Regions from separate parts of the Halovibrio sp. HP20-59 genome, predicted to be linked through region 2. Evidence: riboswitches for the same ligand, from Rfam matches in the RefSeq annotation. Region 2 holds a riboswitch; the other holds the start of a gene.
What was found. A riboswitch is a leader RNA that binds a small molecule or an ion and turns the genes downstream of it on or off. The one in region 2 is predicted to bind thiamine pyrophosphate.
Positions count from the first base shown of each region.

Region 1: another riboswitch for thiamine pyrophosphate. It lies ahead of RZA33_RS02040 (sodium:solute symporter); the one in region 2 lies ahead of thiM (hydroxyethylthiazole kinase).

Region 1 is NZ_JAWJUW020000001.1:434,347-438,556, reverse strand. Features, by position in the region: gene RZA33_RS02045 (diguanylate cyclase domain-containing protein) at 1-997, opposite strand, end outside; gene RZA33_RS02040 (sodium:solute symporter) at 1,071-2,441, opposite strand; TPP riboswitch at 2,431-2,539, opposite strand; gene RZA33_RS02035 (hypothetical protein) at 2,829-3,521, shown strand; gene RZA33_RS02030 (alpha-E domain-containing protein) at 3,538-4,210, opposite strand, start outside.
Region 2 is NZ_JAWJUW020000012.1:128,117-132,326, forward strand. Features, by position in the region: gene RZA33_RS14160 (LysR family transcriptional regulator) at 1-151, opposite strand, end outside; gene thiE (thiamine phosphate synthase) at 148-780, opposite strand; gene thiM (hydroxyethylthiazole kinase) at 770-1,579, opposite strand; TPP riboswitch at 1,603-1,699, opposite strand; gene RZA33_RS14175 (hypothetical protein) at 1,750-2,094, opposite strand; gene RZA33_RS14180 (DUF2237 domain-containing protein) at 2,220-2,594, opposite strand; gene gloA (lactoylglutathione lyase) at 2,781-3,314, shown strand; gene RZA33_RS14190 (DUF6164 family protein) at 3,327-3,695, shown strand; gene RZA33_RS14195 (cupin domain-containing protein) at 3,692-4,210, opposite strand, start outside.

The DNA.
Region 1 (4,210 bases), on a different contig from region 2:
GGCGCGCACGTGCCATCGCTTCAGTCATGCGTTCATTCAGGGCGCGCCGGTTGGGCAGCTGGGTTAATACATCTTCACGGGCTTCCTGGTCGCGAAGCCGCTCCAACTGCTGACGCTCGGTAATATCGTGGATAAACAAACTGCGCCGCTGTTGGCCATCAATGCGCAACGATTTTATGCGGATTTCTACCGGCAGTTGACTACCGTCGTGGCGTTGGGCGGTGGAAATCAACGGCGCTTGTTCGTCGCTGGCGGGTAACCCTTGTGGAAACATTAGCTGAGTGATCGGCCTTGCCAGCGCTCGTTTGCGTGACCAACCGAACATCATTTCCGCTGCGCGGTTCCAGTCCAAAACCACGTCTTGTGTATCCAGGCTAATATAAGCGTCGTAGGCCGATTCGATGACCAGATTGAGCTCGCTAGTACGCCGCTCTATTTGGCTTTCCATACTTTCATGAAACGCTTTCAGCGCTTGCTGCGTGGCCTGCTTGGTCTTCTTCTCAAATACCAGCCGTTCACGTAGGTGAATTTCATCGGTGACGATAGCCGTTAGGTCTTGCATAACCGCTAACTCATCTTGTTGTAGCGTACGCGGTTTAGTGTCGATGGCACACAGCGCCCCAAGCGGCAAGCCTTGGGAAGAGAGCAGTGGAAAACCAACGTAAAAGCGAATGCCTTCCCGAGCGGTCACGAACGGGTTATTAGCAAAACGTTCGTCCGCCGTGGCGTCTTCGACGATGAGAGGTTCAGCTTGCATAATGGTATGCGCACAGAAAGCCACATCTCTTGACGTCTCGCGCGTCTCGACACCGATGCTCGACTTAAGCCACTGCCGATCAGCGTCAATCAACGATACCGTTGCAATGGGTACGTTGAGCAGTTTCGTCACCAGCCGGGTAACACGGTCAAAGACGGGCTCATGAGGTGTATCAAGCAGTTCAAGCTCATGCAGAATTGCCAAGCGCGCATCTTCATCAGGTGTTATAGGGTAAGCCATTTTGATATCACCCATCATGGTAGGCGTTTACCCACCATCATAACGCGATTGGCGCCTTCCTGCTTATGGTTGTCTACTTTCTAATCACCCCTGCGAGTACCACGCTAACCACGGTGGAAGCCACCAGCGCCCCCAGAAACGGCCCTAAGGTCGGCACACTGCCTGGAAAACTAGCCGCCAAGAAGCCCGCCACAAGGCTGCCTTGGCTAATCCAGCCAGGTAAAACGGCCCCGATTAGCCCGGCAATTCCGCCCCCTACTGCGGCAAAGGGTGTCATTCGTTGCCACAGGCCCAGCAGCACGGGGACCACAATAGCAGCACACAGTAAGTCGGCGATTAAAAACAGCCGCAGTACGGATAACCCCTGCAAGGCAATGATAACCACTGGAATCATCAAGGCGATGGTAATCCAGCGGGCAGCCACTAATGAGACGCCGCGTTGCTCGCTGCGGGCCACTACCAGGGAAGCAATACCGTTCTGTAGTGTATCGACGCTGGAGGCCACCAAGGTAACGGCGAGTACCAGCGCCGGTAACGATAGCCAAGCGGGTGCCTCAGACAGTAGCGCAAAAAACGGTATTGGCGGCTCACCTAGTGCGACGCCACTCATTGCCGCCAAGGTGCCCAAGCTGCCAATTATCATCACGACGACAACGGTCATGCCTCCGCCTAACCAGGCGCCACGCCCCAGGCTTTGATCATCCTGGGCAGCCCAAACGCGTTGCCAATAACCCTGGTGGAACAAGTTGGCCGCCGTGACCGCAATGACGAGCGTTAGCGCCACACTGAGCGCGTTTGTTACGGGCACTGAAGGCAGCGTCGCCCCGTCTGGGATTGCGGGCAACCGCCATAACGCGACGCTGCCCACCGCCAACAGTAGCGCTAGCAAAAGCCAAGCCTGCCAGCGGTCGGTAGCCAGGCTGGCGCGCAGCCCGCCCACTGCCGTATAAATAAGCGTGGTTAGTGCCACGCCGATAATCACTAGCGCAGGCGGCACGTCAGAAAGTAACCCGGTGATCGCCCCGATGGCCGTTAGCTCTGCGGCCAAAAAACAAGCCATATAGCCAACAGAGACCAAGGTTACCCAGTGCCTTACCCCCCTGCCGTAGCAAGCTTCGGCGAACTCAGCGATGCTTCGGCCTTCGGGTAACACCCGGCGGATTTTAGGCCCGTAAAGGCCTAATACGATAAATGGCAAAGCCGACCCTACGGCATAACCCGCCAGTGCTAAAGGCCCTACAAAAGCACCAATTTCAGGGGGCGCAAACAAAATCCAGGCGCCCATACCAGAGGCAAGAAAGGAGAGTCCAAGGGTCGAGGATGTTTGCGAATTGCGTGCCGTGACATAGTCATCAACCGGGCCATCCACCCAGCGAGCACGTAAACCTAAATAAGCAAAACAGCATAGCGCCGCGCCCAGCACGGCTGATGTCAGGTAAAGCATGTCGCACTTCCTCCGCCGGTACGAACCGGATCAGGTTCCAGGGTCTGCGCGCTGCGCATTCTCAGCCTTTTCCAACAAAGGCTCCCCTGGCGACAGTGAATTTAAGTAAGTATCTCAACGCTATCTTCAATTAAAAGCGCACGTTAGTAAAGTTTAAACGCTGTTCACAATAGGTCAGCTAGATTAAAAACGCATTAAAAAATAATCACATAACCGCTGGGTGTGATGACGATGAATTACCTCATTAAAACGGTTTAGCTAACGCATAGTAAAACGCGAGCATAAGAAACTTTTCATCCGCTGCTCTGCCCGCCATACTGCGTTAGCGATCTATCATAAAAGCAGCGCGTCAATCCGCATAAGCAGCTCGTTTAAAGGGACACCGTCATGATTCATAACGAAGCCAAGGAACACACCGTTGGTCGGCTAAACGAACTATTTGCCGACCCCTACCGCGCGTTCGACAACGAGACGGATGAGCGTCAGCTGCATATTCGCATTATGCTGCATATGCTATTGGCCCGCCCGATGCAACGCGGGCAGGTAACCCTGCGGGTTATCCACGGCTGGGAAAATGGCGGCTATGAGCCGGAAGACCTTCAGCACATCGACTATCCGCTTAATAACGTGGACGATTTCAAGCGCGCGGTCAAAGACTTTGAATATGCCTCCAAGCACAATACCGCTCTACCGACCGACACCACCGCCGTTCTTGACGATCCGCTAGCCGAGGCGATTGCAAATGCCGAAACCTTGGGCCAACGCCTTCCCCGAGACATTCGCAGCACGCCGGCTCACTGGCAAACTTTCGAGGGCGGACTGGCTCTCTACACTCTGTTTAAAATGTACCATCGCTTGGTGTATAGCGAAGACGACGCCTACCGGAGCACGCAGTGCCTGACATCACACGGCTTGCGTGAAATACACGAGTTTCACCTTGAAGAGGGAGAGTTCGCGCTACTGGTCCCACCCGCTTCAAGCTTTATGGATGAGTCTTACCTGCTTGTATTACACGAAAGCCAGCTTGACCCAATCGAGCAGTTACTCGAAGAAAGCCTGCCACTATTCGACAATTTTTAAGCCACCGGAAAGGCCGCTAGTCATTATCGTTTTCGCCCACGTGGTGCTGACTTTGGTGCTGCGTCGCCGCCATCGGCACGGCGTCATCATTGACGAAATAGGTCGCACTCAGCATAGCGTGGATGGCGGCAAAGCCAATCTGCAACTCATCGATAAATGCATGCAGCTTACTGGGCGAATGGGCAAGCGCTTGAATATCGGCATCTACCACGTCGGCTCGCACCAAGGAGACAGTCGCCACCGGCCGGTCCTGGCGAGGTAAGAGCGTCAGCTCGTAGCCGAGTGTTTCAAGGCTGCAGGCGATCGAGCGCGGCAGATTGGGGTCTTGCAACAAAAAGCGCAGCACATCCGGCCCGCGCACGCGCAGACGCACCTGCTGGCGATACATTTGATAAGCGGTAATCGATTTAAGCACACTCATCCACTGCAGATTCTCAAACGGCAGCAGCTCTTCTGGGTTTTGCGGCAACAAGCTGGCAGAGCGCACATCAACAATCCGCGTGGTCATATCGGCCCGTTCCAACTGGCGCCCCAGCTCAATAAAAGTGCGCGCCGGACCATGGCTCAAGGTGCCTTCAATGAGCCCGGTCAGCGTTTGGCAGCCACGTATGACGTTTTTAAGAAAGCTATCCCGCCGCCGCGGACTAACACCGTTTTCGACGTGATCTGACACATTTAAATATAGCTGG
Region 2 (4,210 bases):
GCTGGATCAGTCGCGCACCCAATGTCTCTTCCAGTGCCATGACCTGGCGGGAGACGCGAGTGCGGGAAATATCCAGCGCTTCGGCGGCGCGGGTATAGCTACCCAGCTCGGCTACCCGCACAAAAGCCACGATATGCTCTAACTGATTCATGACACCGAAGCAGCTTGGAAAACCGGAAAAGCGCGCGCTGCCTGGTAAGGGTCGGGCTGACCACAAATAGCCGATATCACCGCTAAACCATTCGCTCCTGCCCGCTGTACGCTAATCGCATGATCCGCTTTCAGGCCGCCAATGGCAACGCTGGGCAGCGGGCACGCTTTAACCAATGCCGCCAGGCCGTCAAAGCCGATGGGCTGGGCGTGGTCCTGTTTGCTCACGGTGGCAAACACCGGGCCAAGCCCGACATAGTCGAGCAGCTCAATTGGCGCTGCTTGCAGCTGTTCCAGGGTATTAATCGACAGGCCAATAATTGCCCCTTGTCCCATGACGTTGCGGGCTTCTTCGGCCAGGGTGTCGCTTTGGCCGACATGCAGACCGTCGGCTTGGCTTGCTAATGCCACCTTCAAGCGATCATTAATAATCAGCGGCACGCCGGTACCCGCCAAAACCGCTTTCAACCGCTTGGCCTGGGCTATCATCTGTTCATCGCTGGCGTGCTTATCGCGCAGCTGGACGATGGTGACACCGCCTTTCACCGCGGCCTCAACCGTCTGCTCTAAGCCAACACGGCGGCATAGCGTGGCGTCGGTGACCAGATAAAGCGAGAGATCAAACGGCATGAGTCGTCTCCAACTGCGCATGATGGCTAAGGTCATCCGGGCTAAGCTGATAAAGCGCATCAAGTAGTGCCACTTGAAAGCTGCCCGGCCCCTGGGCATGGTTACCTGCTCGTTGCCCCGCCACGGCAAAACAGGCCAGGGCCGCGGCGCTTGCGCCCAGGGGCGCTGCATGATTGGCTGCCACAAAAGCCGCCACCAGCGCACTAAGGCCACAGCCTAGAGTGGTTACGCGGGGCATCAGAGGGTGGCCACCCGTTAGTCGGTAGTGATGAGTGCCATCGGTTACCCAGTCGCTTTCACCCGTCATCGCTACAATGCAGCCGTGCTTTTTTGAAAGCGTGATGGCCGCCTCTACAGCTTGCTCGGTGGCAGCTGTTGAATCAGGACCACGGCCCTGGCTAGTTAGCCCGTCAAGGGTAAGAATTTCTGACGCATTGCCACGAATCACGGTTGGTTTAGCAGCCAGCAGCTTCGCGCATAGCGTTTGGCGGTAACGCGTGGCCCCGACGGCGACGGGGTCCAACACCCAAGGGATAGCGTGCTGATTGGCGGTTGCCGTGGCGGTCAGGATGGCATCGGCCCAATGGGGCGAAATGGTTCCAATGTTAACGGAGAGAGCCCCAGAAAGAGCGGTAAACTCGGCAACTTCTTCTTGGGCATGCAGCATGGCGGGGGAAGCGCCAATCGCCAACAGCAAATTGGCAGTGCTGTTCATCGCGACATAGTTGGTTATGCAGTGGACAAGCGGAGTATCTGCACGCAGCGCTTTAAGGTAATCGCCAAGCGGGGATAGAGTCATAACGTCCTCCCGGCAGGGAGGTGGTGGGCGGCACCATGACTCCCTACGCCGGTTTGATCCGGTTCAGGTTCAAAGGGTGCTTCTCAGCCCAACGTGAGTAGGGCGCCCCTGTCGTGTTGCTACTATCCTTGGCAAAGCGAGTGCTGTAAAGCCTTGATAGAACCTGGTGCTTAACGAAAGGAGATGCGCGTACCGTAAGTCAACATTTCGTCTGGCGTTATAGCTTTACCCGCTACGCCAATCATCTCGTCGCCGCACTGATCGGCAAATGTAAGCACCCCATGGGTGAGGCCCAGCCGCCCTAGGGTATCGCGTATTTCCCCCGTACCCGTGAACGTATACACGCGACCCTTTTCGTCGCTCAGGTCCGAAACGCCATTGGCATGGTGAAAGCGTACTTTATAGATACCGTCCATCGACTCCACTTCTACAATCGGTGAAAAACCATTGTGAAGGGCATGAGACAACTGCTTAAGCGTCAAATGGTCGCCGAGAGTCATATCAATCGCAGGCATGGGAAACTCCTAGAGGACGCCCCAACGAGGCATCCGTAATCTTTGTATGAAATCCGATACAATATAAAAGGCTTTGAGTTTCAGTGTAGGGGTTTTGTTAAAGATTTCCAAATAACTTTTACCTTTTAGCGTAGTGCATCCAGGGCGTGCTGCTGCAGCTTTTCGAGCGGTATGATTTCCAAGGTCTTTTCATGGGTGCCTGATAAAATGACCGGTGGCGCTAAGCCAACCTGAGCCGCTTCTTGCCAGCGGCGGGCACATAAACACCAGCGGTCACCCGGCTGTAAGCCTGCAAAGCCAAATTCAGGGCGGGGCGTTACCAAGTCATTGCCTTGCGCTCTAGAGAAGGCCAGAAATTCTTCGGTGACCAACGCACAAACGGAGTGGACGCCAAGGTCATTGGCGCCAACACGGCAAAAACCATCGCGATAAAACCCTGTCTTAGGCGAATGACAGCAAGGCGTTAACGGCTCCCCCAACACATTACGATCACGTTGCATAAGGCCTCCTCAACAGTTAGGGCTAGAATTATCGCTTCTGAGCCCTCATGGTAAATAGTTGTCAGTACGGTATGCGACGTTGGCGGTTGCCGAGTAGGCTAACCCGCACTGATGCTTATAAATTGTATCGGTTTTGTCAAAAAAATAGATGAAGTTAATGTCGTCGATTATTTAAAGGAGAGCCACATGAGTTTTCAAGGTGAGCAGCATCCTGGCGCCGTCGCCTCGCCGCCCGAGACCCAAGGGTTTCGTTTAAACCACACCATGTTGCGGGTGAAAGACCCCGAGCGAGCGCTCGCATTCTACTCAGAAGTGTTGGGTATGCAGGTGATGCGGCGGCTGGATTTTGAAGAGATGCAGTTCTCGCTCTACTTCCTGGCCAACCTTGAGCCTAGCGACAGCGTGCCGGAAGATGCCCCAGCACGAACCGCCTGGACCTTTAGCCAGAAAGGGTTGCTGGAGCTGACCCATAACTGGGGCACCGAAAACAAGGACGACTTTGCCTACCATGATGGCAATGCCGAACCCCAGGGCTTTGGGCATATCTGCTTTAATGTGCCGGACTTGGCGGCGGCCCAGGCGTGGTTCGATGCGCACGACGTCACCTTCGTTAAGCGTGCCGACCAAGGGAAAATGCAGGACGTTATCTTCATTAAAGACCCGGACGGCTACTGGATTGAAGTAATTCAAGCTGACTTGATGGTAGGAAAGAGCGACTAATGAGGCAAGCCAATGGCTGAGCTACTGTTCCGGTTGCGTCATGTGACCGACGAAGAAGCCATGGAGGTGCGCGACTTGTTGGCTGCGCAAGGCTTTGATACCTATGAAACCCAGGCGGGTTTTTTCCGCCTGGGGGTTGATGCTATCTGGCTGCGCGACCCGCATCAGCATGATGCCGCTATCGCCGCCTTAAACGCCTATCAAGCTGACCGCCTCGAACGTGCCCAGCGCGAGCATCAGGCAGCGGTCGAACGGGGTGAGCAAATGACGCTTTGGAAACGCTTGTCCGCTCACCCAATGCAAGTCGTGCTAGTCCTGCTTGCGGTAGGCCTTATCGTAGCCCTCACGGTATTGCCGTTTCTCGGCTTATCGCGCAGCTAAGCCGCAGGCAAGTGGCCGCGTTTGAGATACATCATGACACCATTATCACCGGCGGTTAACGCCGGTGCCGACCCGCTTGGGTAACGGCACCAGGTGCCTGATGTGTAACTCTGCTCGCTATCGCTCAACGACCCTTCCAGAATCAAAAATTCCAGACCGCCCAGCAGCGTGGGGTAAGCAATAGACGTGCCCGATGCCCAGCACTCTAGGCTGATGCGCTCCTGTTTAAAGGTATGCAGCATTTTGTAGGCAATGCGTGGGCGCCGGTCCGGCTGCCAGGGAAGTCGGTGGGCCGGTACCGCCAACTGCAGCGTGTCGTTAGGGTCGAACTGGTGCAGTTTGACAAAGATCAGCGCGCCTTCATCGCCAATTTGCGGCGTATGGCCGGTGCCGATAGGGTTGCGTAGATAACTGCCTGCAGGATAGCGGCCATGCTCATCGGCGAAAACGCCTTCTAGCACCAAAATTTCCTCGCCGCCGCCGTGGCAATGCCGCTCAAACTGCGTATTGGGTGC